DNA from 2 places in the Acidovorax sp. Q11 genome. Region 2 is predicted to be linked to the other one. Evidence: predicted binding sites of a transcription regulator. Region 2 holds the regulator's gene; the other holds the start of a gene.
The links. The regulator FNR, encoded in region 2, switches genes on or off when oxygen is low (the NO sensors DNR and NnrR bind a similar motif). The targets are predictions, from matches to a motif close to TTGATNNNNATCAA.
Positions count from the first base shown of each region.

Region 1: a site for FNR is predicted at 9,850-9,863, ahead of ACYZGB_RS18595 (hemerythrin domain-containing protein). Genes of this name have one in related genera too.

Region 1 is NZ_JBUDZG010000029.1:13,258-28,143, forward strand. It holds gene ACYZGB_RS18550 (MarC family protein) at 1-543, shown strand, start outside; gene ACYZGB_RS18555 (winged helix-turn-helix domain-containing protein) at 550-1,257, shown strand; gene ACYZGB_RS18560 (hypothetical protein) at 1,349-2,740, shown strand; gene creC (two-component system sensor histidine kinase CreC) at 2,820-4,301, shown strand; gene ACYZGB_RS18570 (hypothetical protein) at 4,416-4,556, shown strand; gene ACYZGB_RS18575 (hypothetical protein) at 5,239-5,787, opposite strand; gene creD (cell envelope integrity protein CreD) at 5,937-7,433, shown strand; gene ACYZGB_RS18585 (hypothetical protein) at 7,430-7,798, shown strand; gene ACYZGB_RS18590 (GGDEF domain-containing protein) at 8,032-9,078, opposite strand; gene ACYZGB_RS18595 (hemerythrin domain-containing protein) at 9,237-9,767, opposite strand; partial or broken gene ACYZGB_RS18600 (hypothetical protein) at 9,945-10,526, opposite strand; gene ACYZGB_RS18605 (CsbD family protein) at 10,637-10,855, opposite strand; gene ACYZGB_RS18610 (DUF1800 domain-containing protein) at 11,239-13,263, shown strand; gene ACYZGB_RS18615 (DUF1501 domain-containing protein) at 13,295-14,740, shown strand; gene ACYZGB_RS18620 (NAD(P)/FAD-dependent oxidoreductase) at 14,835-14,886, shown strand, end outside.
Region 2 is NZ_JBUDZG010000004.1:65,779-80,664, reverse strand. It holds gene ACYZGB_RS05170 (sulfite exporter TauE/SafE family protein) at 1-802, shown strand, start outside; gene ACYZGB_RS05165 (putative bifunctional diguanylate cyclase/phosphodiesterase) at 874-3,318, opposite strand; gene ACYZGB_RS05160 (HD-GYP domain-containing protein) at 3,315-4,613, opposite strand; gene ACYZGB_RS05155 (sulfite exporter TauE/SafE family protein) at 4,856-5,599, opposite strand; gene hemN (oxygen-independent coproporphyrinogen III oxidase) at 5,605-6,987, opposite strand; gene fnr (fumarate/nitrate reduction transcriptional regulator Fnr) at 7,183-7,905, shown strand; gene ACYZGB_RS05140 (hypothetical protein) at 7,961-8,254, opposite strand; gene ACYZGB_RS05135 (FixH family protein) at 8,328-8,603, opposite strand; gene ccoG (cytochrome c oxidase accessory protein CcoG) at 8,673-10,118, opposite strand; gene ccoP (cytochrome-c oxidase, cbb3-type subunit III) at 10,208-11,128, opposite strand; gene ACYZGB_RS05120 (cbb3-type cytochrome oxidase subunit 3) at 11,153-11,290, opposite strand; gene ccoO (cytochrome-c oxidase, cbb3-type subunit II) at 11,303-11,935, opposite strand; gene ccoN (cytochrome-c oxidase, cbb3-type subunit I) at 11,953-13,392, opposite strand; gene ccoS (cbb3-type cytochrome oxidase assembly protein CcoS) at 13,457-13,594, opposite strand; gene ACYZGB_RS05100 (heavy metal translocating P-type ATPase) at 13,594-14,886, opposite strand, start outside.

The DNA.
Region 1 (14,886 bases), on a different contig from region 2:
GCGCAGCGGCGCCGCACCATCCGGGTGGCCAGCTTCAGCGTGTTCTGCGTGATCGCGGCCTGTGCGCTGCTGGGCCTGCAGATCCTCGATTTTTTCAACATCTCGCTGCAGAGCTTTCAGGTGGGCGGCGGCATGCTGCTGCTCATCAGCGCGATGAACATGCTCAACGCCCAGCCCGCCGAGGCCAAGCCCAGCACCAATGAATACGAAGAAGGGGCAGAGAAAGCCGCAGCGGGCAGCAGCATTGCCGTGGTGCCACTCACTATCCCGCTGCTCACCGGCCCGGCCAGCATGTCCACCGTGGTGATCTACGCCGACCGCGCCCAGGGCGTGTGGCAGACCGCTACCCTGGTGGGCTACGGCGTGGTCATCGCCCTGGCCACCGCCGTGTGTTTTTCGCTGGCCGACCCGATTGCACGCGTGCTGGGCAAGACCGGCATCAATGTGATGACCCGCCTGATGGGCCTGATCCTGGCCGCGCTGGCGGTGGAGGTGATGGCGGACGGGCTGGGCAAGATTTTCCCCGTACTGATCGCGCGCTGACCGTCCATGTCTGCCCGCCTGCTGCTCCTCGAAGACGACCCCGCCATCGCCCGCACCGTGGCCTATGCGCTGGAACGCGACGGGCTGCTGGTGACGCACAGCCTGCTGGTGAACGATGCGCGCCTGCAGCTGCAGCGCACACGTTTTGACCTGCTGGTGCTGGACGTGGGCCTGCCCGACGGCAGCGGTCTGGACCTGCTGCGCGACGTGCGCAATGCGCCGCCCACCGCCGCCCTGCCCGTGCTCATGCTCAGCGCCCACGGCGAAGAAATCGACCGCGTGCTGGGCCTGGAGCTGGGCGCGGACGACTACCTCACCAAACCCTTCAGCCCGCGCGAACTGGCCGCGCGCGTGAAGGCGCTGCTGCGCCGCGCGGGTCACGGAAACGGCAACGGCCACCCGGCAGCGCCCGCCGCCACGGCCGCCGCGCTGTTCCACGACGACGAGACGGGCCAGCGCATCAGCCTGCGCGGCCAGGCCCTGCCACTGACCCGGCGCGAGTACCGCCTGCTGTCCCACCTGCTGCGCGGCGCAGGCCGCATCCATTCACGCGACGCCCTGCTGGCCGCCGCGTGGGGCGACGACAGCGAAAGCACCGACCGCACGGTGGACACCCACATCAAAACCCTGCGCGCCAAGCTGCGCGAGGTGGACCCGGCGAGTGAATACATCAGCACGCACCGGGGCATGGGGTATTGCCTCGATGTGCAATAAAAAGCGGCCCTACCGCTCGTCGGTATTGGGTTTATAGCTATCTATTTTTATGAAGTACTTGCGCCGTTGCTTGAAAGCATTGGGCTGGCTGATGCTGGCCCTGGGGGGCTTGGCCGCCGTGTGGCTGGCCGCACTGATCATTGCCAACTGGAACGACGACGCCTTGACCGAGGCGGCCCAGCGCGCGCTGCAGTACACGCCGCCCACCGAGCAATCCCTGGAGGGCAACGGCTATTTAATCTTGATGGGGCTGGACGCACCCGCCGGGGGCGATGCCATCGGTGATGCCATGGCACTGGGCCGCCAGCGCCTGGCGCGCGAAATCGAGCGCAGGCGCTGGGTGGAGGCCCATGGCGACCGGCAGGAAGGGATGCCTCCGTCGATTGCAACCGAGGCCACGTTGGGTGACGTACTGCCCGACCGGCTGCGTTGCCCAGTCGGCGAACCGGATTGTTTTGCCTGGTTTGTGAAACATGGCGATAAAGTGCAGGCCTTGGCGAAAAACCACCAGGCCCTGCTGCAACGGCTGGCGGCAGCAGCCAGTGCCCCGCAGTTCAGCAACCCCGCCCCTTTTTACCTGCTGGCCGAATTCCCGCCCTATGCGCTCCTGGTGCGCGCCCATGAACTTTTGCTGGCCCAGGCCGCGTTGGAATGGATGCACGGGCAGCCGCAACAGACCGTGGACATCGCCCGCCAGGCCGCCCAACTACGCAGCCGCCTGGCAAGCAACTCCAACAGCCTGATTGCCTCCATGATCGCGCTGGCCATGCAGCACCGCGAATTGCGCTGGTTCAGCGATGCGAGCGCACAAACAGCATCGCCAACACCTGCGGCTGTGTCCACAGCGATCGAAGAACTTCTTTCCGTGCCGACCGAGTCCTTGGGGTCAGCCATGGAGGGGGAAATGCGTTTTGTTGCCAGCGGTTTTTATATGTACAAAACCGTTAATTTGTTCACCAGTCCATGGGACGCACCCCCCACATGGTGGCAACGCCTTTTGAGCAAAGCGAGCAATTGGGCCTATTTACCCAGACAGACGCTCAATCTCTCGCTCGACTACCTGCAGCAAGTGCACACCATTCACGGCATGCCTGCCCCGCGACAGGACGCAGCTTTCTCCACACTCATGCAGCAACTGGAAGATGATGGAGCGTGTCTGCCCTGGAAACGCTTGCGCAATGTCACGGGAACATGTCTGGCGGCGATCACGGCGCCCAGTTACCAGGGCTACGCCCAGCGGGTGACAGACATCGACGGCTACCGCCGCCTCGTCCTCCTGCAGCACCGCGCCGCCGCAGAACAGGTCGCCCCGCCCGACATGCCCGCGTGGCTGGCACAGTCACCCGAGGAATTGCGCAACCCTTACACCCTGGAGCCGATGCAATGGGATGCAGCCACCCGCAGCCTCGTGTTTGAAGGCCGCGAGGAGCAGAACCAGAACCCTGGCCGGTCCTCGACCTACCGCGTTCGCTTGCGGGGGTAAAAAAGGCATGAAATCCGCCGTCTGCGCGCGCCCAGCAATCCTTTGCAGCTACTGTTTTTACAAAAGGGTCCACTGATCCATGCGCCTCGGCATCCGCCTGCTGTTCGCCTTCTTCCTCATCAACGGCATCGCCGCGTTTTTTGTGCTGCGCGTGTTCATGGCAGAGATCAAGCCCAGCGTGCGCGAGGTGATGGAGGACATGATGGTGGACACGGCCAACATCCTGGCCGAGCTGGCCAGCGAAGACCTGGCCGCCGGGCGGTTGGCGGCGGGGGCTGACAACAGCAGCACCAGTCCGTTTGCGCAGCATGTGCGCCGCTATGCCACGCGGCCCATCGACGCGGCGATCTGGGGCTTCTCCAAGCAGTCGCTGGACTACCGCATCTATGTGACCGACACCACGGGGCGCGTGCTGTTCGACTCGGAGAACCGCGCCATCGGCGCCGACTACTCGCAGTGGCGCGACGTGGCCCGCACGCTGCGGGGCGAGTACGGCGCACGCTCTACGCGCGATGTGGAAGATGACGACACCAGCGGCGTGATGCATGTGGCCGCGCCCATCTACGTGCAGGAGCGGATCGCGGGTGTGCTAACGGTGGCCAAGCCGACGCGCACGGTGCAGCGCTTCATCGACAGGGCCGAGCGCAAGGTGTTCATGGGCGGGCTGTTGCTGCTGGCACTCTCGGCCGTCGTGGGCGTGGCGGTGACACTGTGGATGGTGTGGAACGTGCGCCGCCTGCGCGACTACGCCCTGAGCGTGCAGGGCCCCGCCGATGGCGAACGCCACGACCCGACTCTTCCGCCCCCCACGGCCCTGGCCGTGCCTGAGGTGCCCGGCGAGCTGGGCGACCTGGCCCGCGCCATGGACCGCATGCGCGCGCGGCTGGAGGGGCGCGACTACATCGAGGGCTATGTTCGCGCGCTCACGCACGAACTCAAGAGCCCCGTGGCCGCCATCCGGGGCGCAGGCGAGCTGCTGCAGGACGAGCTGCCCGCCGCCGACCGCGCCGAATTCGCGACCCAGGTGGTGCAGCAAAGCGAGCGCCTGCAGCGCATCATCGACCGGCTGCTGGAGCTGTCCAAGCTGGAGCAGCGCCACCATGCCGAAGGCCGCGCGCCCGTGGCGCTGCACGACTGCGCCGAGGCCGCCATTGCCCAGACCCGCGCCCGCGCCGGGCAGCGCGGCATCAGCCTGGCACTGGAAGGGCTCGGCACCAGCGGCCCGTGGGAGGCAGAGCTGGTGACGCTGGCGCTGACCAACCTGCTGGACAACGCCATCGACTTTGCACCTGCGGGCAGCACGGTGCGGGTGGAGTTGGACGGCGCCACGGTGGCCGTGCAGGACAGCGGCCCTGGCGTGCCCGACTACGCGCTGCCGCGCCTGGGCGAGCGCTTTTTCACCACCGCGCGGCCGGGCGGGGAGCGCAGTGGATCGGGACTGGGGCTGGCGATTGTGCAGCGTGTGATGGCGCTGCACGGCGGGCAGATGGTGGTGCGCAACACGGCGCCGGGGCTGCGGGTGGAGCTGGTGTTTGGGGCCTCTAAGCGGCCGCCACCTTGAGGCGGGGCTGGGCATTCAGGAAGTGCACGAGGTCGCCCACGGTGTTGACCTTGTCGTAAAAGGGATTGGTCTGCGTGTCGGAGAGGTTGCAAGCTGGCCCGCCTGATCTACGCCATGCTGACCCAAGGGCAGGAATACACCGACCGAGGGCAGGATTACTTCGAGGAGCGCTACCGCCAGCGCGTCTTGCACAACCTCGCCCAGAAGGCCAAGGCTATGGGCATGCAGCTCATTCCCACCGACTACCCCGCCTGAAAACACCATGAAAATCAATCAGTTATCTGGTGTTTCTTGAGAGGGCGCAGCTCGAACGACCGCGCATAGAGCAAGGGCGCGCTTTGGCAGCAGAGACGCACAAACGGCTCCTGAAAACAGCGCAAAAAGTGCCAATGCTATCGGCCAGGAGAGAAGCAAGACTAAGCCGGGAAGTATGCCAAAGGAGAAAAGTTCATGCTTAGGGTCTTGCACGCCGTAGAACCACCCGAAAAACAAAAACGTTGAGACGAACGTAGAAGCGGACGAAACGGCGCCACCCAGTGCTGCACGAGAAGATCTTGATTGCAGATGGCTTTCTGGCTTGTAGAAGAACGCAAAAAGGGCACCCGCTAAAGCGGCTGGAACGCCACCTACGGTATAGCTAAGACTAAGCATAGCTGGGATCGGCATTGCTACGGCCGGTCCAAGGACTGCAAACCAGGTCGCACATAGGAAAACAAAGCGAAATGGTCGCGACCTTGGGTTGGGCATCTGCAGCCTCTTAACGAATGAAAGGGACTTCCCCGTCCCGAACTAGCCGCATGCGGCAAACGGCAACCGAGTGCCACGACGGGAGGTGCATTCTCTCATCAACTCATTCGGAAGGGGAAATCCATGACGATTCAAGTGGAAGTACGACGATCCGCAGCGACGATACCGCCAATTTCAATGATTCAATGGACTAGGCAGCAGCAGTGGCCTGGAGGTGAGGCTGGGCGTTGAGGAAATGCACGAGGTCGCCCACCGTGGCGACCTTGTCGTAGAACGGATTGCCTTGCGTGGACGAGAGGTCGCGGCCCGCACGTTGGGCGATGTCCGGAACCAGCGACAAGTCCAGGTCGTCGACATCCAGGCGCAGATCCTTCCGCAACCGATCAGTCACCCGCAGCGGAAGCGACCTGCCCGCTCCCGGCAACCCGGCCTGGAGTTCTTCGTACACGGCACGCACCACCCAGGTGTCCACGCTGCGGCAGTCGATGGACCGGGCGAACTGGCAGATCGATTCCCCCGAACGCTCCTGCGCCAGCCGCGCGAAGTGCTTTTGGTCCCGCCCGCCGGAGACAACGGCCCCTACCCACAGAACGCTGGCCGCAGCGCACACGAAGACAGGATGATTCCACAAGGCCCAGAGCAAGACTGCGGATGCGGTCCACACCAAAAGACGGACCGACCAAGGCAACGGCACGGACGGTTGCGAGACTGGGGGCATGAAGCGGGAAGCGCGTTGCATGGCTATCTCTCCAATGCGCCAGCCATCGGCTGGCTGGCTTCAGAACCATTCTGCCACTGGCCCCACTTCACACCCGCCTCACAAACTTCATAGCGCCCTCACAGCACGCCACAACACTGCCCCCACAACATTCACTTGTGGAGGATCTTTTGCTCAAACACCCCTTGTTCACCAAACTGGCGGCGCTGGCCGCCATCACCGTGCTGCTGCTTTTTGGCCTCGGGCTGATCGAAGATGTGGTGCGCGACCGGCTGCGTTACCGCAGCATCACCGCACAAAGCGTGGCCGAGAGCCTGGCCGGGCCGCAGACGCTGATGGGCCCCATGATCCACAGCGCCTGCGTGGAGAGTTGGGAAGTGGAGACCGGCAAGGGCGATGAACGCCGCAAGGTGGAGCAGCGGCGCGAGTTCTTACTCACGGCCATGCCGGAGCAGCTCAAGCTCAGCACCGGCGCCGCGATGGAAGAGCGCGCACGCGGCCTGCATAAGGTAAACACCTACAACCTCAAGGCCCAGGTGACGGCGCAGTGGGGGCCACTGACCAGCCTGCTGCCACAAACCACCATGAAGAATTCGCGCATGGTGTGTGGCGCCCCCGTGGTGATGATGGCGGTGGGCGATGCGCGCGGCATCCGCACCGCGCAGCTCACGCTGGGCAACCAGGCCATGGCCCTCAAGCCCGGCACCTTCCACCCCACGTACAGCCGGGGCCTGCACGCGATGCTGCCGGAGTCGGTGCGTGGCAAGGCCGATGGCCTGACCGCCACGCTGGACCTGGAGCTGGTGGGCACGGAGCGCCTGGGCATTGTCCCGCTGGGGGGCAACACCGAGGTGCTGATGACCAGCAGCTGGCCCCACCCTTCGTTTGCAGGGCGCTTTCTGCCGTCCGAACGCGAGGTCAAGAAGACCGGCTTCTCGGCCCAGTGGCGCCTGTCGTCGCTGGCCACCACGGCGCAGGCCGATGTGGCCAGCGGCAAGCGCGTGTGCCTGGCGGGTGCTGAAGACGGCATCGGCCATGCGCCCGGCAGCAGCCCGGGCGACTGCGCCGACAGCTTCAGCGTGGCCTTCATCGATCCGGTGAATCCCTATTCCCTCTCAGACCGCGCCACCAAGTACGGCGTGTTGTTCATTGCGCTCACCTTCGTGGCCGTGGGCCTGTTCGAGCTGATGAAAAAGCTGCGCGTGCACCCGGTGCAGTACCTGCTGGTGGGCAGCGCGCTGTGCAGCTTCTTCCTGCTGCTGGTGAGCCTGTCGGAGCACCTGCCGTTCGGCATCTCGTACGCGGTGGCCGCCACGGCCTGTGTGCTGCTGCTGGCCTACTACGCCAGCCACATGCTGGGCAGCCTGGCGCGGGGTATTCCGCTGGGGGCGGGCATTGCCTTGCTGTATGGCCTGCTGTATGTGCTGCTGCAGCTGGAGCAGACGGCGCTGGTGGTGGGCGCAATTGCACTCTTCCTGGTGCTGGCGGCGGTGATGGTGCTGACGCGCAAGGTGAACTGGTATGGGCTGTCGCAGAGCGGCGGCACGCCGGGCCGCCCCATGCCGCCCAAGCCACCGTCCACACCACCCACCTCGCCCATGCCACCGACACCAGCCGCGCCCGCCGTACCGACCCGCCCTGTCACCCCACGCGCGGAGGCCGCATGACACCCGGAGCCCTGGGCCCGCAGCCCGGCACCCTGCCAGCCCCTCGCACCTGGGCCGTGCACCTGGCCCAGGGCCCAGGGGGCGCAGGCCCCCTCACCCCGGCGGCATTGGCGACGACGCTGACGGCGGCCGAGGCCGCCCGCGTCCAGCGCCACCGCGACCAGCTGATGAGCGCGCTGCGCGCCCGGGACCGGGTGGCGCTGGTCAGCGCCAAGCAGCAGGTGCTGGAGGCAGCCTTCTGCCCCCATGAAGTGCCGGGCACGGCCAGTGCAGCCACCGCGCCGTCGCCCGCCCTGCGCCGCGCGCTGCGCGATCTGTCGTGGCGCATGGCAGCGCTGCTGCTGCCACGCAGCCCGGGGTGTTGAGACCGCGCGCTGCGCGATCTGTCGTGGCGCATGGCAGCGCTGCTGCTGCCACGCAGCCCGGGGTGTTGAGAGACTGAAAGCTTTTTGCCCACGCCTGCGTGGCAGAGCCCGGCATGCCCGCCTGGACATGCCGGGCTTTTACACGCTTTGCAACCTCAAAAACAATGGTCAAAAAGAGGCTTTCCGCTCATCCACAAAGCGCAGATAGCTATCAATAAATGAGCAATCATCCCCTACACCACCACCGTGCGGCTGCGGCCCTCCCGTTTGGCGGTGTACAGCGCGGAGTCGAGCAGGCGCAAGGTCACGTCGAGCGGGCGCAGCGGGTCAAACAGCGTCAGCCCCATGCTGACCGACAGCCGGTGCGGGGGCTCGATGCCAGGCAGGGGCTGCTGGGCGAGCGCAGCATGCACACGCTGCGCCACGGCCTGGGCCTGCTCCAGCCCTGTGGCGGGCAGCAGGGCCAGAAACTCCTCGCCGCCCCAGCGCCCGACCACGTCGGAGGCCCGGAACACACTGCGGCAAAGGTCTGCAAACAGCTGCAGCGCCTGGTCCCCCACATGGTGGCCATGCACATCGTTGATGCGCTTGAAGTGGTCCAGGTCCATCATCAACAGGCAGGCGGGTTCATTGCCCCGCTGCAGCAGGGCCTGCTCCTGCCGCAGGCGTTCGGTGAAGGACCGTCGGTTGGCCAGCCCGGTCAGCACATCGGTGTGGGCCAGCACGGCCATCTGCTGGCGGGCGGCGTCCAGTTCGGCCAGCATCTGGCCCTGGCGGTCGTTGGCGCGGTGCAGCTCCAGCAGCAGGACCACCTGGCGCGCCAGGGCGCTGAGCAGCTCCTGCGCACGCGGCGACAGCTGGCGCGGCCGGTGGTCCAGCACGCAGAGGGTGCCCAGGGCGTAGCCGTCGGGCGTGACCAGGGGGGCGCCCGCATAAAAGCGCAGCGGGTGTTTCTGGGTGACGATGCCGTAGTGCGCAAACCGCACGTCCTGGGCCAGGTCGGGCACGATGAACACATCTGGCTGCCGGAGGGCGTAGCGGCACACGGACTGGTCGAGCGGCGTCTCCCGATTGGGCAACCCGTGCGCCGACTTGAACCACTGGCGGTCGCGGTCCACAAAACTCACCAGGGCCACGGGTGCCTCGCACACATGGCCCGCAATGTCGGCCAGCTCGTCGTAGGCGGGCTCCATCGGGGTGTCGAGAATCCCGTAGCGCTGCAGGGCCTGCAGGCGCTCGGTGTCATCGACCGGGGCTTCGAGGGAAGAGATTGCGGCCATGGAGCAAGGCGGCCATGCCGCCCACACTTGCCTAAAGAAAAGGCAGCATGCCACACAAGCGGCGCCCGCGCGCGGGTAAAAGCACGCTTGCGGCTGCGCAACGCACATCCCCCATCCGCGCAGTCGCGCTGCGCGAAGGCCCTCGCAAGCCGGAGACTTCAGGCCACTGCGGCCTGCCGCGCGTTGTCTGTGCTGTCCGCCACGGGCTCGTCACCCGCGTCCGAGCAGGTGGCGCCACCGCAGCCGTGGATCAGCTCACCCGGCAGCGCCTGCGGTGCGTGCACCACGCCGGTGACAGGGTCAAACCCGACGCGGCGCAGGTGCAGGGCCAGCGCCGCGTCCATGCTCTGCGCATGCTGGGGGAACCACAGGGCCAGCTCGCTCGCCATCACGCGCAGCACCTGCAGGTCGCCCTGCGCAGCCCGTGCTGCGCCTTCGCGCATCACCTGCAGCACCACGCGGTGCTGCATGCTGTGGCAGTTGCCCGAGGCAAAGCGGGTGGATGCCATCCAGGCGTCTTCCTGGCCAAAGTGCTGGTCGGTGTGCTCCACCAGCGCCTGCCACGCCGGCTGCAATTGCGCGTCGTCGGCCTGCGCCACAACCGACAGTAGATCGACGAACTCCCGGTGGGTGTCGTCCATCAGGGGCAGGTCCAGGTTCAGCGCGTCCGACCATTCGAGTTGGGCCATGGGTATCAATCCCTCTGCCGTCCGGCAAAAACAACGGGAAAAAATGGAAGGCCCAGCTTAGAGCCCGCACTGCGACCCGGTATTGATGCAAGTCAGGCAAATCCTGCCTGCACACGCAAAAAAGCCCCGCCAGAGCGGGGCGTTGTGCGAAAAATTGCGCGGGGGCAGTGATCCGCCCTTGCCGTACGTGCGCTTGATGTCGTCCACACAGGCCGACTTGGCGTTGCCTGACATCGCGTCGCAGCGCTCCTTGGCCGCCTGGTAGTTGGCATCGTTCTTTTCTGCGTTGGCTTCCTTGCGGGTCTCCGCCAGATCGACCGCCTTCTCGGCCGGGTTACCAGCGGGCTTGGCCTGCACAGCGGCCACCTTGGCGTCGGCCTTGGCCTTCACGCGGGCGGCCTTGGCGTCTTTTTCGCAGACGTCCTTTTCATTGCCCTTGAGGCCGTCGCATTTTTCCTTGGCAACTTCGTAGGCAACGGCAGCGCGCGCTTCGGCTACCTTCTGGGTGCTTCTGGGGCTGGGTTTTTACTGGGCTTCCAGTTCGGCCTGGGCCACTTTTTCCTTGCCCCTGGCTTCCTTCTGGCAGATGTCCTTGGCATTGGCGGCCAGGGCATCGCATTTTTCCTGGTCGGCCTTGTAGGTCGCTTCAATGCTGTCCTTGGCGGCCTTGTGCTCGGCCGGTGTCATGGCAAAGGCGGATGTCGCCACCAGACCGGCGGCCACGGCGGCGATCAGCGTGTGTGCGGATGGGAATTGCATGGGGTTCTCCTCGGCATCGGGGGTAGTCAGTGCGGCGCGCAGCAGCAGGGCATGCCTGCTGCTGCGACGATGGGCGGGCTGCACAAACCAGGCTGTACAGCACCCGCCCGTCAATCGTTGAAGCGGAAGCCCGGGTGGCGTTCCTGCCATTCCTTGAGCTGCTTTTCGGCCGCTTCGCGGGCCAGGCCCTGGCGCTCCTGCAGCTTGCCCAGGAACTGCTCGCGCTTGCCGTCGATGACATCCAGGTCGTCGTTGGTGAGCTTGCCCCACTGCTCGATCATCTTGCCCTTGAACTGCTTCCAATTGCCCTTGATGGTGTCTTCATTCATGGTTGCATCCTTCAAAAACCTCGCCCTGGCCATCCACCCGGAATGCGTGGAAACACTGCGTGGGGCGATGGGTTCACTGTAAAAACGAATCAGTCCGTGGGCCGTAGTCCATGCCAAGCGGCGTGCGTGGGCCCAGGCCTACGGGGTTGACGGACAGGGCCGACGGGCAGGGAGCCATGCCGCGCGCCACAAGGGCTGCCACGCAACACACGCCCCCGGCAGGCCACAAAGTGTTGCAATTGCCCATCATTTCGCCGCAAGGACCGCAGCACCCGCCCAAGGAGGCGTTTCTCTTGGTAACACTTGTGTCACCGCCCTGCGCCTGCCCTGTGATTAAGTGGCGGCTGCGCCACTTGAACAGCGCGCGTTTCACCACGATCACCATGAAAACCACATACGAGGAACCTCTGGCCACCCAGGTTGCAGAGGACGCAGAGGGCGCACCCACCACCGCCACGCAGCCCGCTCCGGCAGAGCGGGGCCACACCCCATTGCTGACGGCGCTGTTCGCATCCACCGCCGCGCTGGCCGCCTGCGGCGGCGGCAGCGAGGACACCCCGTCGGCCAACGCCCCCATCACCGCCCCTCCGGGCTCCGCGCCTGCACCGGCACCGACGCCCGCTAACCCGAGCCCGGCTCCCGCAGCGCCCACGCCCCCCAGCCCGGCCCCCTCACCCACCCCTGCCCCCAGCCCCTCACCCACCCCTGCCCCCAGCCCCGCGCCCGGCCCGACGCCTGCGCCACCACCCGCTGTCGGCAACTACGCCTACCCCGCAGCCACCACCGACCAGGAAGCCGCCCGTTTCCTGCTGCAAGCGCAGTTCTCGGCCTCCACCGCCGAGATTGCGGCACTGCGCTCCACCACCTATGCCAACTGGCTGCGCACCCAGTTCAGCACACCCGCCAGCCAGACAGGCTGGGACTGGCTGAACCAGCGTGGCTACGCGGCCATCAGCAACGACACCGCCTACTACGACAACTCCTACCCGGCGGACTACATGATCTGGAACCAGCTCATGACCTCCCCCGACGGCCTGCGCAAGCGGGTGGCCCTGGCGTTGTCCGAAATCTGCGTGGTCTCGCTCAACGGGGTGGACATCACCTGGCGCTGCCACGCCATGGCCTGGTACTGGGACCAACTGGTCAACAACGCGTTTGGCAACTACCGTTCGATCCTGGAAGACATAACGCTGAACGCGGCCATGGGCTACTACCTCAACACCCGGGGCAACCAGAAGGAAAACGCCGCCACCGGCCGCCAACCGGATGAGAACTACGCCCGCGAAATCATGCAGCTGATGACTATCGGGTTAGTGGAGCTCAACCCCGACGGCACCGCCAAGAAGAACGGCGCAGGCAAACCCATCGACAGCTACACGATGGACGATGTGACCAACCTCGCACGGGTGTTCACCGGCTACGACTACGACCAGACGCAGAATGTGCCCACCACCGTGCCAGGCACATCACGGGTGGTATCCAACACCACCTTTGCGCGCCTGCCCATGGCGCTCAATGCATCGCGCCACTCCACCCTGGCGGCCACCTTCCTCGGCACCACGGTGCCCTCCAACACGCCCGGGGCAGCGGCGCTCCAGATAGCACTGGACACCCTGTTCAACCACCCCAACGTGGGCCCGTTCATCGGCAAGCAGCTGATCCAGCGGCTGGTCACCAGCAACCCCTCACCCGCCTACGTGGCGCGCGTGACGGCGGCCTTCAACAACAACGGTGCAGGGGTGCGGGGCGACCTGCGCGCCGTGGTCCAGGCGATCCTGCTGGACGACGAAGCCCGCTCGCCCGCTGGCCTGACCCAGCCCGGCTTTGGCAAGCTGCGCGAGCCCATGCTGCGCTTGGTGCAATGGGGCCGCACCTTCGGGCTGAACTCGGCCCAGGGCAGTTGGAAAATCGGCGACCTGACCGACCCCGGCTCCCGTCTGGGGCAAAGCCCGCTGCGCTCGCCATCGGTGTTTAACTTCTTCCGCCCAGGGTATGTTCCTCCATCTACCGCGCTGGCGGCCACCGGGGCCGTAGCGCCCGAGTTTCAGTTGGTCAACGAAAGCAGCGTCGGCGGCTACCTCAACTACATGCAGGGCGTGATCCGCAACGGCATTTTTGTGAATGCCCCGGAGCTGCCCAACAACGCCAGCACAGCCAACAACGGCTACGACATCAAGGCCACCTACGCCAACGAGCTGGCCATCGTGGCCGATGCCGATGCCCTGGTCACGCGCATCAACCTGCTGATGTGTGCCGGCCAGCTCTCGGCGGCCACGGTCAAGCTCATCTCCGATGCGCTGAAGGCCACGGTCGTCACTGCGGCCAGCCCGGACAGCGCCAAGCTCGACCGCGTGGCCGCCGCCATCCTCCTGGTGATGGCCTCGGCCGAGTACCTCATTCAAAAGTAAGCCCCGCCGACAGAACCCAAGAAGCCCAGCCATGCACCTGCTTCAACCCGAACTCCATACGCGCCGCGCCTTCCTGCGCCGCTCCACCCAACTAGGCCTGGCGGGCACCGCCCTGCCCTTTGCCCTGAACCTGGCCGCCATGGGCGAGGCCGCCGCATTTACCGCCACCGACTACAAGGCCCTGGTCTGCGTCTTTCTGTATGGCGGCAACGACTACGCCAACACCGTGGTCACCTACGACGACGACAGCTACAACCGCTACAACACCATCCGGGGTGGCGGCGTGGGCCAGGCGGCAGGGGGCATTGCGCTGGCCAAGGCCGACCTGACCCCCACGCTGCTCGCGCCCACCACGGCCCTGCCCGGCGGCCGCCAGTACGCGCTGCACCCGGCCATGACGGGGCTCACCGGCCTGTTCAACAGCGGCAAGGCTGCGGTGCAGCTCAACGTGGGCCCGCTGGTCGTGCCCCTCACCCGCACGCAGTTCAGCAGCGCTGACCGCGCCAACTACCCCATCCCTCCCAAGCTGTTTTCGCACAACGACCAGCAATCGGTCTGGCAGTCTTCGTCGCCCGAAGGCTCCACCGTAGGCTGGGGCGGCAACATCGGCGACTTGGCGCTGTCATCCAACGGCAACTCGCTGTTCACCTGCATCTCGGTCACGGGCAATGCGGTGTTCCTGTCGGGCGACTCGGCCCTGCAGTACCAGGTCACCTCCAACGGTACCGTGGCCATCAATGGCGTGAAGAACAACGTGTATGGCTCCTCGGCCGTACGCACCGCCCTCACCTCGCTCATCCAGCAGGGCAGCACGCAGACGCTGGAGAACGAGTACACCCGGGTCACCACCCGCGCTGTCACTGCCGAAAGCCAAATCACCAGCGGCCTGTCCGCCATCACGCTGTCCACCCCCTTCCCCAGCGGCAACGCGCTGGCCAGCCAGTTGAGGATGGTTGCGCGCCTCATCGGGGCGCGCTCGGCACTGGGCAGCAAGCGCCAGGTGTTCTTCGTGTCGCTGGGCGGCTTCGACCTGCACGACAACCTGATTGCGCAGCAACCCGTACTCATGCAGCGGGTGAGCGAGGCAATGACTGCGTTCTACAACGCCACCGTCGAACTGGGCGTGGCCGACAAGGTCACCGCCTTCACCGCCTCGGACTTTGGCCGCACGCTCAGCTCCAACGGCGACGGCTCGGACCACGGCTGGGGTGGCCACCACCTCATGGTGGGCGGCGCGGTCAAGGGCAAGGCCTTCTACGGCAAGGCACCACCGGTCAGTATTGCCAACACCGCCGACGCCAACGACCAATGGCATGTGGGCCAGGGCCGCCTGCTGCCCAGCACATCGGTGGACCAGTACGCCGCCACGCTGGCCAACTGGTTTGGCGTGAGCAACAGCGAACTGGCGAGCGTGCTGCCCAACCTGAGCCACTTTGGCGGGGCCGACTACCCCACCAACCTCGGCTTCATGGCCTGACCGCAGGGCACGCGGCAGCGTGCCCTGCCTCCCCGCCGCCCCCCCAATCCCCGCCTCGCAGCGGGGCGGGCGCGGCAGCCCCAATAATGGGGGCATGCACACTTCCCCCGCCCCCTCTGGACACACCCCGCAACGCCCCCGCATCG
Region 2 (14,886 bases):
CCTGATTGTTGAACTCGGTGTGCTGGGCTTGGCCACCGGCTTTCTCGCCGGTCTGCTGGGCATTGGTGGCGGCATGTTGCTGGTGCCGTTCCTGACCTACATCCTGGGAGCACAAAAAGTTGCGCCAGACCTGGCCGTGAAGATGGCGATTGCCACGTCGATGGCCACCATCATGTTCACATCGATCTCCAGCGTGCGGGCCCACCACAAGCGTGGAGCGGTGCGCTGGGACATCGTCAAGCGCCTGGCCCCCGGCATCGTGCTGGGCGGGTTTGTGGCAAGCCTCGGGGTGTTTGCGCTACTCAAGGGCTCCTTCCTCGCCATCTTCTTTGCACTGTTCGTGAGCTTCTCCGCCACGCAGATGTTCCTGGACAAAAAACCCGCCCCCACGCGCCAGATGCCTGGTGGCGCAGGCCAGGTGGCAGCAGGCGGCGTGATCGGATTCCTGTCCGGCCTGGTGGGGGCTGGTGGAGGCTTTGTGAGCGTGCCGTTCATGACCTGGTGCAATGTGCCCATCCACAACGCCGTGGCCACCAGTGCAGCGCTCGGGTTTCCGATTGCGCTGGCCAATGTGGTCGGCTACGTGGTGGGCGGGCAGAACGTGGCGGGCCTGCCCGCTGCATCCCTGGGCTATGTCTGGCTGCCCGCGCTCGCGGTGATCGCCACCTGCAGCGTGCTGACGGCGCCACTGGGCGCCAAGGCCGCGCACAGCCTCCCCGTGAAGCAGCTCAAGCGCGTGTTCGCCTACCTGCTGTTTGGCCTGGCGGCCTACATGCTGTGGAAGGGCGTGGCGGCCCTTTGAGGCCCTGGCGCTCCAGAAGACTCTGGAGACACTGGCGAGCCTGCTGATGCAAGCCCCTCCCTCAACGGGAGTTACGAAATGATCGGCCGGTGTTTGCCCTGCGCCTTCAGCGGCAAGGGCTCGCGCAGCATGGCGCGGAACTTGTCGGCCGGAAGCCCGGGGGCGCACAAGAAGCCCTGGTAGTGCTCACACAGCATCTGCTGCAGCACGGCCTGCTGGGTTTCGGTTTCCACGCCTTCCGCCACCACCTCGATGTGCATGGCACGGCCCATGCTGATGATGGCGCTCACGATGGCACGATCGCCATCGTCATCGGGCAAGCCACGCACGAAGGACTGATCGATCTTGAGTTTGTGGATCGGTAACTTCTTAAGGTAAGCCAGGCTGGAGTAGCCCGTGCCAAAGTCATCAATGGCCAGGCCAATGCCCAGATCGGCCAGCACCCGCAGGCGCTGCTCCATCTCCTGCGCATCCTGCAGCAGGATGGTTTCCGTCAGCTCAAGCTCCAGCAAGGTCGGCGGCAGCTGGTGTACGGCCAGCAAACGCGTGATCCGGTCCACAAAATCAGGCTGGCGGAACTCCAGCGCCGACACATTCACGGAAATCATGATCGGCATGCCACTGTGCATCCACACCGCCGCCTCGCGCACCGCCTGCTCCATCACCCAGGCGCCCAGGGTCACGATGTAGCCCGACTCCTCCGCCAAGGGGATGAACACGCCCGGTGAAACCGCACCGAACTCGGGATCGGTCCAGCGGATCAACGCCTCGGCCCCGGTAATACGCCCTGTGGCCATGTTGACCTGCGGCTGGTAGTGCACGGCCATGCGCTGCAGACCCAGCGCCTGCCGCATGGCGTGCTCCATCTGCATGCGGGCCAGCAGGTTGGCATTCATCTGAGGCTGGTAGAAGCCATAGCTGCCACGCCCCCGCTCCTTGACCCGGTACATCGCGGTATCCGACTGCTTGATCAGGTCGTCCAGCGTCGCCCCGTCCTGCGGATACAGAGCAATGCCAATGCTGCACTGGATGGAGAACCCCATGCTGTCGAGCATGAAAGGCTTGAGCATGTCGTCCAGGATGCGGCGCGCCACGCTTTCGGCCACCGGCGCATCACCACCATGCAGGTAGATGACGAACTCATCCCCCCCCAGCCGGCACAGCATGTCGGTCTGCCGCAGGCAGGTCTGCAGGCGCTCGGCGACCAGTTGCAGCACCCGGTCGCCAAAAGGGTGCCCCAGGGAATCGTTGATGATTTTGAAACGGTCCAGATCCAGGAAGAGGACGGCAAACCCGGTGTCGCTCTGGCGCGCCCCCTGGATCGCGGTGTCCACCCGCTGAGACAGCAGCAGCCGGTTTGGCAGGCCGGTGAGCACGTCGCTGTAGGCCAGTTCCTCGATGCGCTTCTGTGCAGCGTGCTGCAGCGTGAGGTCACGCATGAAGCCGATGCTCTGCACCAGCCGCCCTTCGTCGTCACGCAGCGCCACCCAAGACAGTTGCACGGCGCAGTAAGCCCCGTTGTCGCGGGGCAGCCAAAGCTCCCCCTCCCAGAAACCGTCACGCGACCAACCCTGCTGCACCCGCTCCATGAAGGCAGCATCCGAGCCGCCGCCAAACAGCGAGGCGGCCATGCAGCCCTCAAAGGCTTTGGCAGCAGGCCCCACCAGGCGCTCACAGCCCGGGTTCATGCGCATGATGCGGTGCTGGCTGTCGGCAATAAAAATGGCATCCAGGCTTGACTCAAACACGCGTGCCGCCAGGCGCAGGCTGGCCTGGATTTCGGTCTGCCGGGTGATGTCCCGGTATGAGTAGACGCGCCCCACCGCCCGCCCTTGGCGAAATTGCGGCACGGTCCGCATTTCCAGCACCATGCCGCTGCGCAGCTCCAGGATGTCCGTGCTCTCCTGCATGGGTTCGCGCTCAATGGCAACCATGCGCTCGGCATAGGCGCGGGCATCTGCCACCTGGCTGGCCATGAAGGCATAGACGGCCGCATCGTCGCGCTCCACCAGCAGCTGGCGCGGCAGCCCCCAGAGCTGGGCCAGCCTCTGGTTGAAAGCGCGCACGCTGCGGTCCAGCCCGCAGACCAACATGCCATCGGCCGCTGAATCCAGCGTCGCACGCAATTCGGACAACAAAGTTTCCAGCTCGCGCTCCGTCGCCTCCTGGGCACTGCGGTCGAGCATGGTCAACATGAAGACCGTGCGTCCGTCCGGCCCCCAGGGCACACGCACCACATGGCGCTCCACAGGCACCAGCTGGCCATTGGCACGCACCAGGCTGGTGTGCGAATGGATTCCCGCTGCAATCACCTCCGGGGGCTCGACCCAGAAGGCCTGGTCTTGCGGGGTGGCTGCGAGGCCCAGCACGGGCTTGCCCGCCATGTCGGCTGCGGGCATACCCACCAGGCGTTCGGCGGCGGCATTGGCATGCAGAATGAGGTGGTGTGCCTCGTCGACCAGCCAGACGGCTTCCTGCAGCCCATCCAGCCAGCCATGCGATTGCAAATCGGTCACGTATCCGCCTCTTCAGGGCCGGGGCTGACCGCTCGCTCAAAAAAATAACAGATGCGCTGCCGGGGCGACAGGTAGTCCAGCGCGTCGCGCGGCAGCTGTGCCGGCTTGAGGCTGCGGCGTATGCCCAGCTCGGGAACAGTTTCCAGGTCCAGGATGGGCGCCTCATCCTTGGGCACCCTGGAGTCGTGGACGATGACCTTAGGCCGCAGGGGGCGCGAAGAATTCACCGAAGCAACAATCGCATAGCGGTCGTTGACCAGCTGGACGATGGAACCCGGCGGATACACCCCCATCATGCGGATGAAAGCGCCCAGCACCACGGAATCGAACTTCGCCTTGAGCTGGGCAAAAATGACCGAGAGCGCCTCGTGGGGTGTGAGGGCATCCACACCAACAGTAGGGTTGCACATGCGGTCGTACCGGTTGACAAGCGCCAGCACCTGGCTTGCCCGCCCCAGGTCCACCCCGGTGAGCCGCTGCGGAAACCCGCTGCCATCGGCCATTTCATGGTGCCGGGCCACCGCCAGCACCACGGCCTCAGCAAACCCCATGCGCTTGGCCATGGCCACGGATTCCGCCACATGGGTTTCGTACCGCGACCGCTCCATCAGGGGCATCGACGGCGTGGGCTGCCGCAGGTTCGGCGGCAGCTTGAGCTTGCCCAGGTCGTGAATCAGTGCCGCCACCCCCAGGCCCTGCAGTTCTTCGCTTTTCATACCCAAAGCACGACCCAGCAACAGCGAAATAACCATCACGTTGATAGGGTGCAAGGCGTTGCGTTCGCCCACACCTTCCGACAACAGCCGGATCACCGAGTCACCGTTCTCCAGCAGTTCGGAAACACACCCGGACACCAGCGCCACACCTTTGTCGCGCGCCTGGTCGGGGTGTTCGGACACAGCCCGCTCCAGTGCCTGGTACTGCCGGGTGGCCTCGGCGAATCGCTGGTTGCAGGCGGCCAGCGCCTTGTTCTGTGCGTCCAGCAACTGGCGCCGCCGAAGGGCTTCGGCGTCCACCGCTGCGGGAACCCCCGGGGCCTCCAGGCCATTGGCGGGGGGCGCGACCATTTCGGGAACGCTCCAGGCGGCAGGCACCAGCTCCTTGAGCGCTGGGTCACTTTTTTTGGGCAGGTAGCGCACCTCGGTCAACCCCAGCCCCCGCAAGGTGGCGATCTGCTCGGCCGACGCCACCCGGAAGCTGCTGGTCGGGAATGGATGATGCATCCAGCCCACATCGAGCTGGATGTACATGCCGACCCGCAGTTGGCTGATGTCGATGAGGATGGAAGAGTTCACTTCAGGCGTACGCGAAACATGGAGACATCAATGCCACCAATAGTTACGCAGATTATCACCAGTTACTGGGGCTTGTCTAAGGAGCACAGCCCCATCGCAGCGATACGGCAACACTTGGGCAACACTTGTCCCCAAAGCTCCTGGACCGTGGCAGATCGCCATAAAACAGGGCTCAAAATGCACTGAAGCCTGCCCGCCTTCGCCGGGCTCCAAGGTCGCCTCGGCTCAGACCGCGCCTGGCCTCAGCGGCACCAGAGCGAAGGCTTGTAGATCAGGTCCATCCAGAGAGCCCAGGCTGCGACGGCGCACAGCAAGCCTCCCGCGACCCGGGTGCCCCAGTCGGCACGCACCCGATTGAGACGGCTTCGCAGTCGGCTCCACGCCCAAGGGCCACCCAGCAGCCACACCCCACTACCCACGGCAAACAACACCATGGTCAGCGCCCCTTCCAATGCGCCGCCACTCAGAGCGGCGACCAGCAGGGCCGAGTAAAGCAATCCACAGGGCATCAAGGCCCACAGGGCACCTGCCGCCAGCACGCCAGCGGGCGCCCCCACCAATGGCCGCACGCGCCCCCACACGGCCCTCCCGGCCTGCTCCACCCAGGCGGGCTGGCGCGACTGCACCATCATCATCAGGCCCCAGGCCATGACAGCCACATGCATCAGGGTCCACACCGGACGCAAGGCCGTGGTCTGCTGGGTAAGCCACGCCAGGCTGTCCATGGCCAGGGCCGCCAGGGCGCCTGCGGCCGCGTAGCCCGCCAGCCGCCCCCCATGAAACGCCAGGGTGCGCAACACCACACCACCCTGCGGCATCCATTGCACAACCTGCACTGCGGTGCTTTCTTGCGCCAGCTTACCCGTGCCTTCTGCGGCCGCAGCCCGCCCCACCAGGGCACCACAGGGCGCGGCGCACATGGCCAAGCAATGGGACCCGCCTGCGAGTCCCATGAGCAAAGCCGTCCAGGCCACGGTTGCGAGCATAGGCCTCAGATGATGCGCGAAAACCGGGCGCGGTTGCGGTCTGCCTGAAGATAACGGTCAAACACCATGGCAATGCCCCGCACAAAAAACCATCCCATGGCCGTCACTTCGATCCCCTCGGGCCCCACCCGCACCAGCCCCTGTTCGGCCATGTCTTCGAGCTGCGCGATCTCTGCCGCAAAGTACTGCCGCACATCAATCAACCAGGCCTGCTCCATGGATTCATAGAGCAACTCGCCCTGGCACATCAGGGCCATGATGGCGGCGCGGCGCACGAGATCGTCACGCGTGAGCGCCAGACCCCGCACCACCGGCAAACGTCCCTGGTCGAGAAAGTCGTAATACTCGTCCAAGGTCTTTGAGTTCTGGCTGTAGGTCGCACCCACCCGGCCAATGGCCGACACGCCCAAGCCGATCAGGTCGCAGTCAGGCTGTGTGCTGTAGCCCTGGAAGTTGCGGTGCAAGCGCCCTTGGCGTTTGGCCACAGCCAAGGCATCCGAGGGCAACGCAAAGTGGTCCATGCCGACATAGACATAGCCCGCGTCCATGAACGCATCGAGCGAGCGCGACAGCATGGACAGCTTGCTCGACGCCGTTGGCAGCTCGGCCGAAACAATGCGGCGCTGGGGTTTGAAACGTTCTGGCAGGTGCGCGTAGGCATACAGCGCAATGCGCTCAGGCCGCAACTGCGCCACCTGCGCCAGAGTACGGTCGAACGATTCGGGGGTCTGGCGCGGCAGGCCATAGATCAGGTCCACATTCACCGAGTCAAAACCCAGCGAGCGTGCAGACTCCACCAGCGCAAACACCTGTTCGGCAGGCTGGACGCGGTGCACAGCCTTCTGCACCTCGGCATCAAAATCCTGCACACCAAAACTGAGCCGGTTGAAGCCCAGCTCAGCCAGCAACGCCAGCCTGTCGGCGTTCACGGTGCGGGGATCCACTTCAATAGAGTACTCACCGCCCGGCGCCAAGGTAAAGCTGCGCTTGAGCATGGCCATCAGTTCACGCAAGCCCGCATCCGACAGGAACGTGGGCGTGCCTCCACCCAGGTGCAGCTGGCTCACCACTTGGCCCACCCCGCAGTGCGCGGTGTGCAGGTCGATCTCGCGGCTCAGATAGCGCAGATAGACTTCTGCGCGGTCATGGTGCTTGGTGATGATCTTGTTGCAAGCGCAGTAGTAGCACAGCGATTCGCAGAACGGAATGTGCACATACAAGGACAGGGGCAAGGCCTTGGCCACCGAGCCTGTCCGGCGCTGCTCCAGTGCCAGGATGTAGTCCTCCTGCCCGAACGCTTCGACAAACCGGTCGGCTGTCGGATAAGAGGTATAGCGGGGCCCCGGCACGTCAAAACGGCGCAGGAGATCGGGCGAAACAGCGGTCATGGGGGAATATCCTTGCGTACACTCTGACTGTGCCGTACCCTCTGCACGATGTCCTTGACCTGCATCAAGTGAACGATCAGGCCGACGAGCGACAATTTGACAAATGTCAGTCGCTAAGGCGCCCACCCGAAGGCCTTCCCAGCTTTTCGTATCGGGCGCAATGTACTCGACACCCAACCCCTAGCTCACGTGCCTATGAACCCGCTCACCATCAAAGTCGCCTGCTCCAACTGCAACCTGCGCGAGCTGTGCATGCCCGTGGGCCTGAACGAAGAGCAACTGCAGCGCATCGATGAAGTCGTTGCCGTACGCCGCAAGGTCAAACGCGGCAGCACGCTGTTCCGCAACGGCGAATCCTTCACATCGCTCTACGCCATCCGCACCGGCTTCTTCAAGACCTGCGTGGCTACCGAAGATGGCCGCGACCAGGTCACCGGTTTTCAGATGGCTGGAGAGATCATTGGCCTCGATGGCATCGTGAACGACCACCACACCTGTGACGCGGTGGCCCTGGAAGACGCCGAGGTCTGCGTGATGCCCTTCGACCGCATCGAGGAACTCTCGCGCGAGGTCACGGCCCTGCAGCACCATGTGCACAAGATCATGAGCCGCGAGATCGTGCGCGAACACGGCGTGATGCTGCTGCTGGGCAGCATGCGCGCCGAAGAACGCCTGGCAGCCTTCCTGCTGAACCTGGTGCAACGCCTGCATGCCCGCGGCTTCTCGCAGTCCGAACTGGTGCTGCGCATGACGCGCGAAGAAATTGGCAGCTACCTGGGCCTGAAGCTCGAAACCGTGAGCCGCACCTTCTCCAAATTTGTGGAGGAAGGCATCGTGGAAGTCAAGCAGCGCCATGTCCGCATCCTGGACACGGATGCCCTCAAGCGCATCGTCAACAGCCAGCAAGCCTGCCACTGATCGGCAGCCATCCCGGCCTGCCTTCACCGGCCGACCAGAAGCGCCTCCCCTCAGTTCAAGAGCAGGATGATGTCTTGCGGCAGTCATCCGGCCGCTCTCCTTCAGGTACCGGGCAGCGGTTCAGCTCGAAGGGCGACATGGCCAGTAGCGTGGTCAATGCACTGCTTGCCATGGTGATGATCCAGAACGCAAAAAACGCCAGCGTATAAACGCCCTGCCGCGACAGCGCCAGGGGCTGCCCAAGCCAGTGCAGATCCTGGGGGTCCACCATGGCAAAAACCAGCATCTCCAGCACCCCTGCCATCAAGAAGGCGGGCCATGCAATCCACATCAGGCGTTGCGTCCACATATCGTTGTTCCTGTCTCCTGGGGGCTCAGTTACGGCAAGCTGGCATCACTGACGAGCCACATGCTTGCACGTTTCAACGCGGCTGGTCCTGCACGGGGGTGGCCGCATGGTTGCGGCCCTTCATGGCGGGTGCCAGGCTTTTCTCGGGGGCTTCCAGCGTCTTGTTGATCTCGATCCCCTTGCGGTAGTAGTCCTCTGCCACCACAGGATCGGGCCGGGACAGCGCCAGCCACAAGGTCACAAAACCCGCAACGATCACAATGGCCGGGCCGGCAATCACCAGCCAGACATGGCCGAATTTCCACCAGGGTGCTGACGCAACAGGGGCAATAGCTGGGCTTGAAGACATGGCGATTTACTCCTTCACAATCATCTCAATCAACACAAGGCCATGCGAGGCCTTGCACCAGGGTGCGGCTCAGCGCGGCACCAGGAACACAGATTTTTCTGTCACATGGGCGGCGGCGCCGACGGCCTGCACATCGAACTGGACGGCATGGGAGCCAGGGTTTGCCGAACCATACGGGATCTGCAAACGCACCGCCACCCAACGCGACTCCGCCGGGCCGATGTCCACCTCGGCATCGGAAGACACCTCCAGCCCCTCCAGCCCCCGTGCGCTGATGCGATAGCGCTGCTCGCCCTCCGTCGCATTCATGATCTGCAGGCGGTAGATGTTCTCCAGCTTGCCCCCTGCCACGATGCGCGAAAGCGCTGCACGGTCCCGCACCACATCGACCTTGAGCGGAGTCCGCACGACCAGGCTGGCCAGCATGGCCACGCACAGAGCCACCAGCACCGCGCTGTAAATCAGCACCCTTGGCCGCAGCACGCGCCGCAGCATCTGCGACTGGGTCCACCGCTGGGCCACGCCGTTCTGGGTGGAGTAGCGGATCAACCCCCGGGGGTACTGCATCTTGTCCATGACCGTGTTGCAGGCATCCACACACAGGCCGCAGCCGATGCATTCGTACTGCAGCCCCTTGCGAATGTCGATGCCCACGGGGCAGACCTGCACACACAGCGAGCAGTCAATGCAGTCGCCCAGCCCCTGCGCCTTGTAATCCAGGTTCTTCTTGCGCGGGCCGCGCTGCTCGCCCCGCTCGGGGTCGTAGGTCACGACCAGCGTGTCCTTGTCGAACATGGCGCTCTGGAAGCGTGCGTACGGGCACATGTACTTGCAGACCTGCTCGCGCATGTAGCCCGCGTTGCCATAGGTGGCAAAGCCGTAGAACAGCACCCAGAAAATCTGCCAGCTGCCCTGCAGCGCCAGCAACTCGCTGCCCAGCTCGCGGATGGGCACAAAGTAGCCCACGAAGGTGAATCCGGTCCACAAGGCCACCGCCACCCACACCAACTGCTTGAAGAACTTCTTGCGGATCTTCTCGAAGGTCCAGGGCCCGTTGTCCAGCCGCAGCCGCGCACTGCGATCGCCTTCGATCTTGTGCTCGATCCACATGAACATCTCGGTGTAGACCGTTTGCGGGCAGGCAAAGCCACACCACAACCGCCCGGCCACCGCCGTGAAGAGGAACAGCGACAACGCCGAAATGATCAACAGCCCGGTGAGGTAGATGAAGTCCTGCGGGTACAGCACCAACCCGAAGATGTAGAAGCGGCGCGCGTCCAGGTCGAACAGCACCATCTGGCGCTGTCCCCATTCAAACCAGGGCAGCCCATAAAACACGATCTGCGTGAGCAGCACCATGCCCCAGCGCCAGCGCGCAAACAGGCCACTGATGGAGCGCGGATAGATCTTTTTCTGCGCTTCGTACAGCGAGACGATCTCGCCCTGGGCAGACGGCTCGGACGCCACGGGTGCGATGGGAATGACCTTGCGAGCAGGCTCGCTGGGGGGCTTCATGGTGTCGATCTACTCACAGGGAGGTAAACAGCCTAACAACAAAGAAGCCAGGCAACCACCGCCAGATGCGGGCTGCCTGGCAGCACCAATCACCGCGCGGCAGCCGCCTGCTTGCCGTTCGACAAACCCCAGACATAGGCGGACAGGACCCCGATCTGGGCTTCCGTCAGCTTGTCAGCCTGCGCAGGCATCTGGTTGACTTTGCCGTTGTTGACGATGGCGGTGATCGCCGCCTCGCCCCAGCCATGCAGCCAGATATCGTCGGTGAGGTTCGGTGCACCCAGGGCCTGGTTGCCCTTGCCGTCCATGCCGTGGCAGGCAGCACACGCCGTGAACTTGGACTTGCCCAGCGAAGCGCGCAGCGAGTCGTGCGGGCTGCCCGACAGGCTCAGCACATAGTGCGACAGGTTGCGCACATCTTCTGGCGAGCCCACAGCCGCTGCCATGGGAGGCATGTTGCCGATACGGCCCTTTTCCAGGGTTTCGCGGATCTTCTCGGGGGCGCCGCCGTGCAGCCAGTCGCCGTCCGCCAGGTTGGGGAAGCCCTTGCTGCCACGTGCATCCGAGCCATGGCACTGCGCACAGTTGTTCATGAACAGGCGTTCACCAATGGCGTGGGCCTGGGGGTCCTTGGCCATGTCCTCTGGCTTCATAGAGGCAAAACGGGCATACAACGGCTCCAGCTCGGTCTTGGCCTTGGCCATTTCGGCCTCGTACTCGCCCTTCTGGGTCCAGTTCAGCTTGCCGGTGAAGCTCCCCAGGCCCGGATAGGCAGCCAGGTAGCCCAGGCCGAAGATGATGGTGATGACAAACAGCCACACCCACCAACGTGGCAGGGGGTTGTTCATTTCGACCAGGTCCTCGTCCCAGACATGGCCCGTGGTGTTGTCGGCCGTGGCCATCACCTTCTTGCGGCCCGCCATCCAAAGCAGGATGCCGCAGGCGATGATGCCGACCAGTGTCAGCGCGGTCACAAAGACCGACCAGAAATTGCTGGTGAAGTCACTCATGGGATGTTCTCGTTCTGGTGAGGGTCAATCTTGTTCGAAGGGCAGTTGTGCCGCCTCGTCAAACCGGGACTTGTTGCGGCCCCGGTAGGCCCAGACCCAAATGCCAATGAAGCAGGCCATCGATGCCAGGGTGGCGACGATGCGCATGGTCGTGATGTCCATGGCCAATCTCCTTTACTTGAGCGCGCGGCCCATGACTTGCAAGTAGGCAATGAGGGCGTCCATTTCGGTCTTGCCCTTCACCTCGGCTGCGGCGGCAGTGATCTGCTCGTCGGTATAAGGCACGCCCACCGTGCGAAGCGCCTTCATGCGGGGGGCCACACTGGCGGGGTCCACCACGCTCTTCTCCAGCCAGGGATAGGCGGGCATGTTGGACTCGGGCACCACGTCACGCGGGTTGTTCAGGTGGATGCGGTGCCATTCGTCGCTGTACTTGCCGCCCACGCGGTGCAGGTCAGGACCGGTGCGCTTGCTGCCCCACTGGAAGGGGTGGTCGTAGACGAACTCGCCCGCCACCGAGTAGTGGCCGTAGCGCAGCGTCTCGGCACGGAAGGGGCGGATCATCTGCGAGTGGCAGTTGTAGCAACCCTCGCGGATGTACACATCGCGCCCCACCAGCTGGGTGGCGGTGTAGGGCTCAACGCCCTTCACCGCCTCGGTGGTGGACTTCTGGAAGAACAGGGGCACGATCTCCACCAGACCGCCAATGGCGATCACCAGCAGGATCAGCACGATCATCAGGAAGTTGTTGGTCTCGACCTTCTCGTGCGAGAAGCCGGTGGAGGAAGATGAATTGTTGTTGGACATGAATTGACTCCTTCGGCTCAGGCGTGGGCAGCATTCACGGCAGGAATGGCCACCTTGACCGAACGGCCAGAGATCGCGGTCATCCACACGTTCCAGGCCATGATGACCATGCCTCCCAGGTACAGCAGGCCACCGGCCACACGGATCACGTAGAACGGATAGGTCGCCTTCACGCTCTCGACAAAGGTGTAGGTGAGCGTGCCGTCGGGGTTGATGGCGCGCCACATCAGGCCCTGCATCACACCGGCAATCCACATGGCGGCGATGTAAAGCACGATGCCGATAGTGGCCATCCAGAAGTGCAGCTCGATCGCCTTGATGGAGTGCATCTTGTCGCGGCCGAACAGGCGCGGCACCAGGTAATACAGCGAGCCCATGGAAATCAGGCCCACCCAGCCCAGCGCGCCAGAGTGCACGTGACCCACAGTCCAGTCGGTGTAGTGGCTCAGGGCGTTGACGGTCTTGATGGACATCATCGGGCCTTCGAACGTGGACATGCCGTAGAACGACAGCGACACGATCAGAAAGCGCAGGATGGGGTCGTCACGCAGCTTGTGCCATGCACCCGACAGGGTCATGATCCCGTTGATCATTCCGCCCCAACTGGGCGCCAGCAGGATGAGCGAGAACACCATGCCCACCGATTGCGTCCAGTCTGGCAGCGCGGTGTAGTGCAGGTGGTGGGGGCCCGCCCACATGTAGGTGAAGATCAGCGCCCAGAAGTGCACGATCGACAGGCGGTACGAATACACGGGGCGGCCAGCCTGCTTGGGGATGAAGTAATACATCATCCCCAGGAAGCCCGCCGTGAGGAAGAAGCCCACGGCGTTGTGGCCGTACCACCACTGCACCATGGCGTCCTGCACACCGGCGTAGGCCGAGTAGCTCTTCATGAGCCCTGCGGGAATGGCCGCACTGTTGACCAGGTGCAGCAGCGCCACCGCCAGGATGAACGCGCCAAAGAACCAGTTGGCCACGTAGATGTGCTTGACCTTGCGGGTCCCCACGGTTCCAAAGAACACGATGGCATAGGACACCCACACCAGCGTGATCAGGATGTCAATGGGCCACTCCAGCTCAGCGTATTCCTTGCCAGAGGTGTAGCCCATCGGCAAGCTGACCACAGCGGCCGCGATGACCAGCACCCAGCCCCAGAAAGTGAATGCGGCCAAGGGCCCGGCAAACAGCCGGACCTGGCAGGTGCGCTGCACCACGTAGTAGCTGGTGGCGAACAGGGCGCTGCCGCCAAAACCGAAGATCACCGCATTGGTGTGCAAGGGGCGCAAGCGCCCATAACTAAGCCAGGGAATGCCAAAGTTGAGTTCTGGCCAGGCCAGCTGGGCGGCGATGACAACCCCCACCAGCATGCCAACCACCCCCACAACCACGGCCAAGATAGAAAACTGCCGCACGACCGTATCGTTGTAGTGCGCAGTCATAGTTTTTTGAGAATCCATCGGGCACCTCTTTGTATTGCAGTAAGAGTTTGTTGCAGAGCATCATTTGCGACATTGACACATGTCAATCGCCTCTGAGAATGCGCTCCCCTTCTTGCTCCACGCTCTCGAACTGGCCGTGGTAGACAGCCCACCACAACCCTCCCAAGATCAGCAGGACCAGCAGCACAGACAGCGGGATCAGGAGATAAAGGATGTCCATCAGACGGGCTCCAGGGTTGTCTTGGGAAGAGGCGGGGGCACCTGTTGCGCCTTGCCCGCAGCGATGACCTCGGCATCCGCACCAGCATCTGCACCGGCCAGGGCGGGCAGTACAGGCAGGCCGCGCGCCAGCCGCGCCGCGTTGAGCACCACCAGCAGCGAACTCAGCGCCATGCCCAGCCCGGCCAGCCAGGCAGGCATCCAGCCCGCCACCGCCAGCGGCACACACAGCGCGTTGTAGCCCGCAGCCCACCACAGGTTCTGGCGCACCACCCGCAGCGTGCGGCGTGCCAGCAACACGGTCTGCGGCACCAGCGCCAGGCTGTCGCCCAGCACCACAAAATCCGCCCGCGACTGCGCCAGCGGCACGGCGCGGCCAAACGCAAACGAGACATGGGCACCGGCCAGCACCGGGCCGTCATTGAGGCCATCGCCCACCATGGCCACCTGGTGCCCGCCCGCCTGTAGTGCCCGCAAGGCCTCCAGCTTGCCCTGGGGCGAGCATTCGCCCTGCACCCGCGCAATGCCTGCCTGCGCGGCCACACGCTGCACGGCCCCTAGTCGGTCGCCAGACAGCAATTGCACCGCCACACCTTCCTGCTGCAGCGTGGCAACCGCGGCCGGGGCCTCGCTGCGCAGGTCTTCGACCAGATCGAACCGGGCCAGCTCCAGCAGGTCGCCATCGGACCCTTGCTCGATCCCTTGCGCCGACAGCACCACCTGCAGCGCCGCAGTGCCCTGCTGCGGTGCCACCCCGGCGTGGCGGGCCGAGCCCAGCCAGACCTTGCAATCGGGCACAACGCCCATGTTGTCCGACACCGTAGCGCTCAGGCCCAAGCCCGCGTCCTCTTGCAGATTGGCAACGCGCCAGCGCCCTTGCAGTGCTGGCGCCGATGCCGAGGCAGCTGCCGCCACCGCGCGCGATGCCGGGTGCATGGAGTGGCGCGCGAGCGCAGCCGCCAGGCCCAGCGCGTCATCGGCTGTCCAGCCCTGCGCGGTGTGCACGGCCTGCAGCGCCATGCCGTCGCGCGTCAGGGTGCCGGTCTTGTCAAACACCAGGGTGTCCACATGGGCCAGCGCCTCCAGCCCCTGCAGGTTGCGCACAAGCACCCCGTGGCGTGCCAGCGTGCCCGCTGCGGTGAGCATGGCCACCGGCGTCGCCAGCGAAAGCGCACAAGGGCAGGTCACGATGAGCACGGCCACCGCCACCATGAGTGCATGCCCAGGGTCCGACGGCCACCACCATGCGGCCGCCAACCCCGCCGCCAGCAGCACGGCCACCAAGAAGGGCCG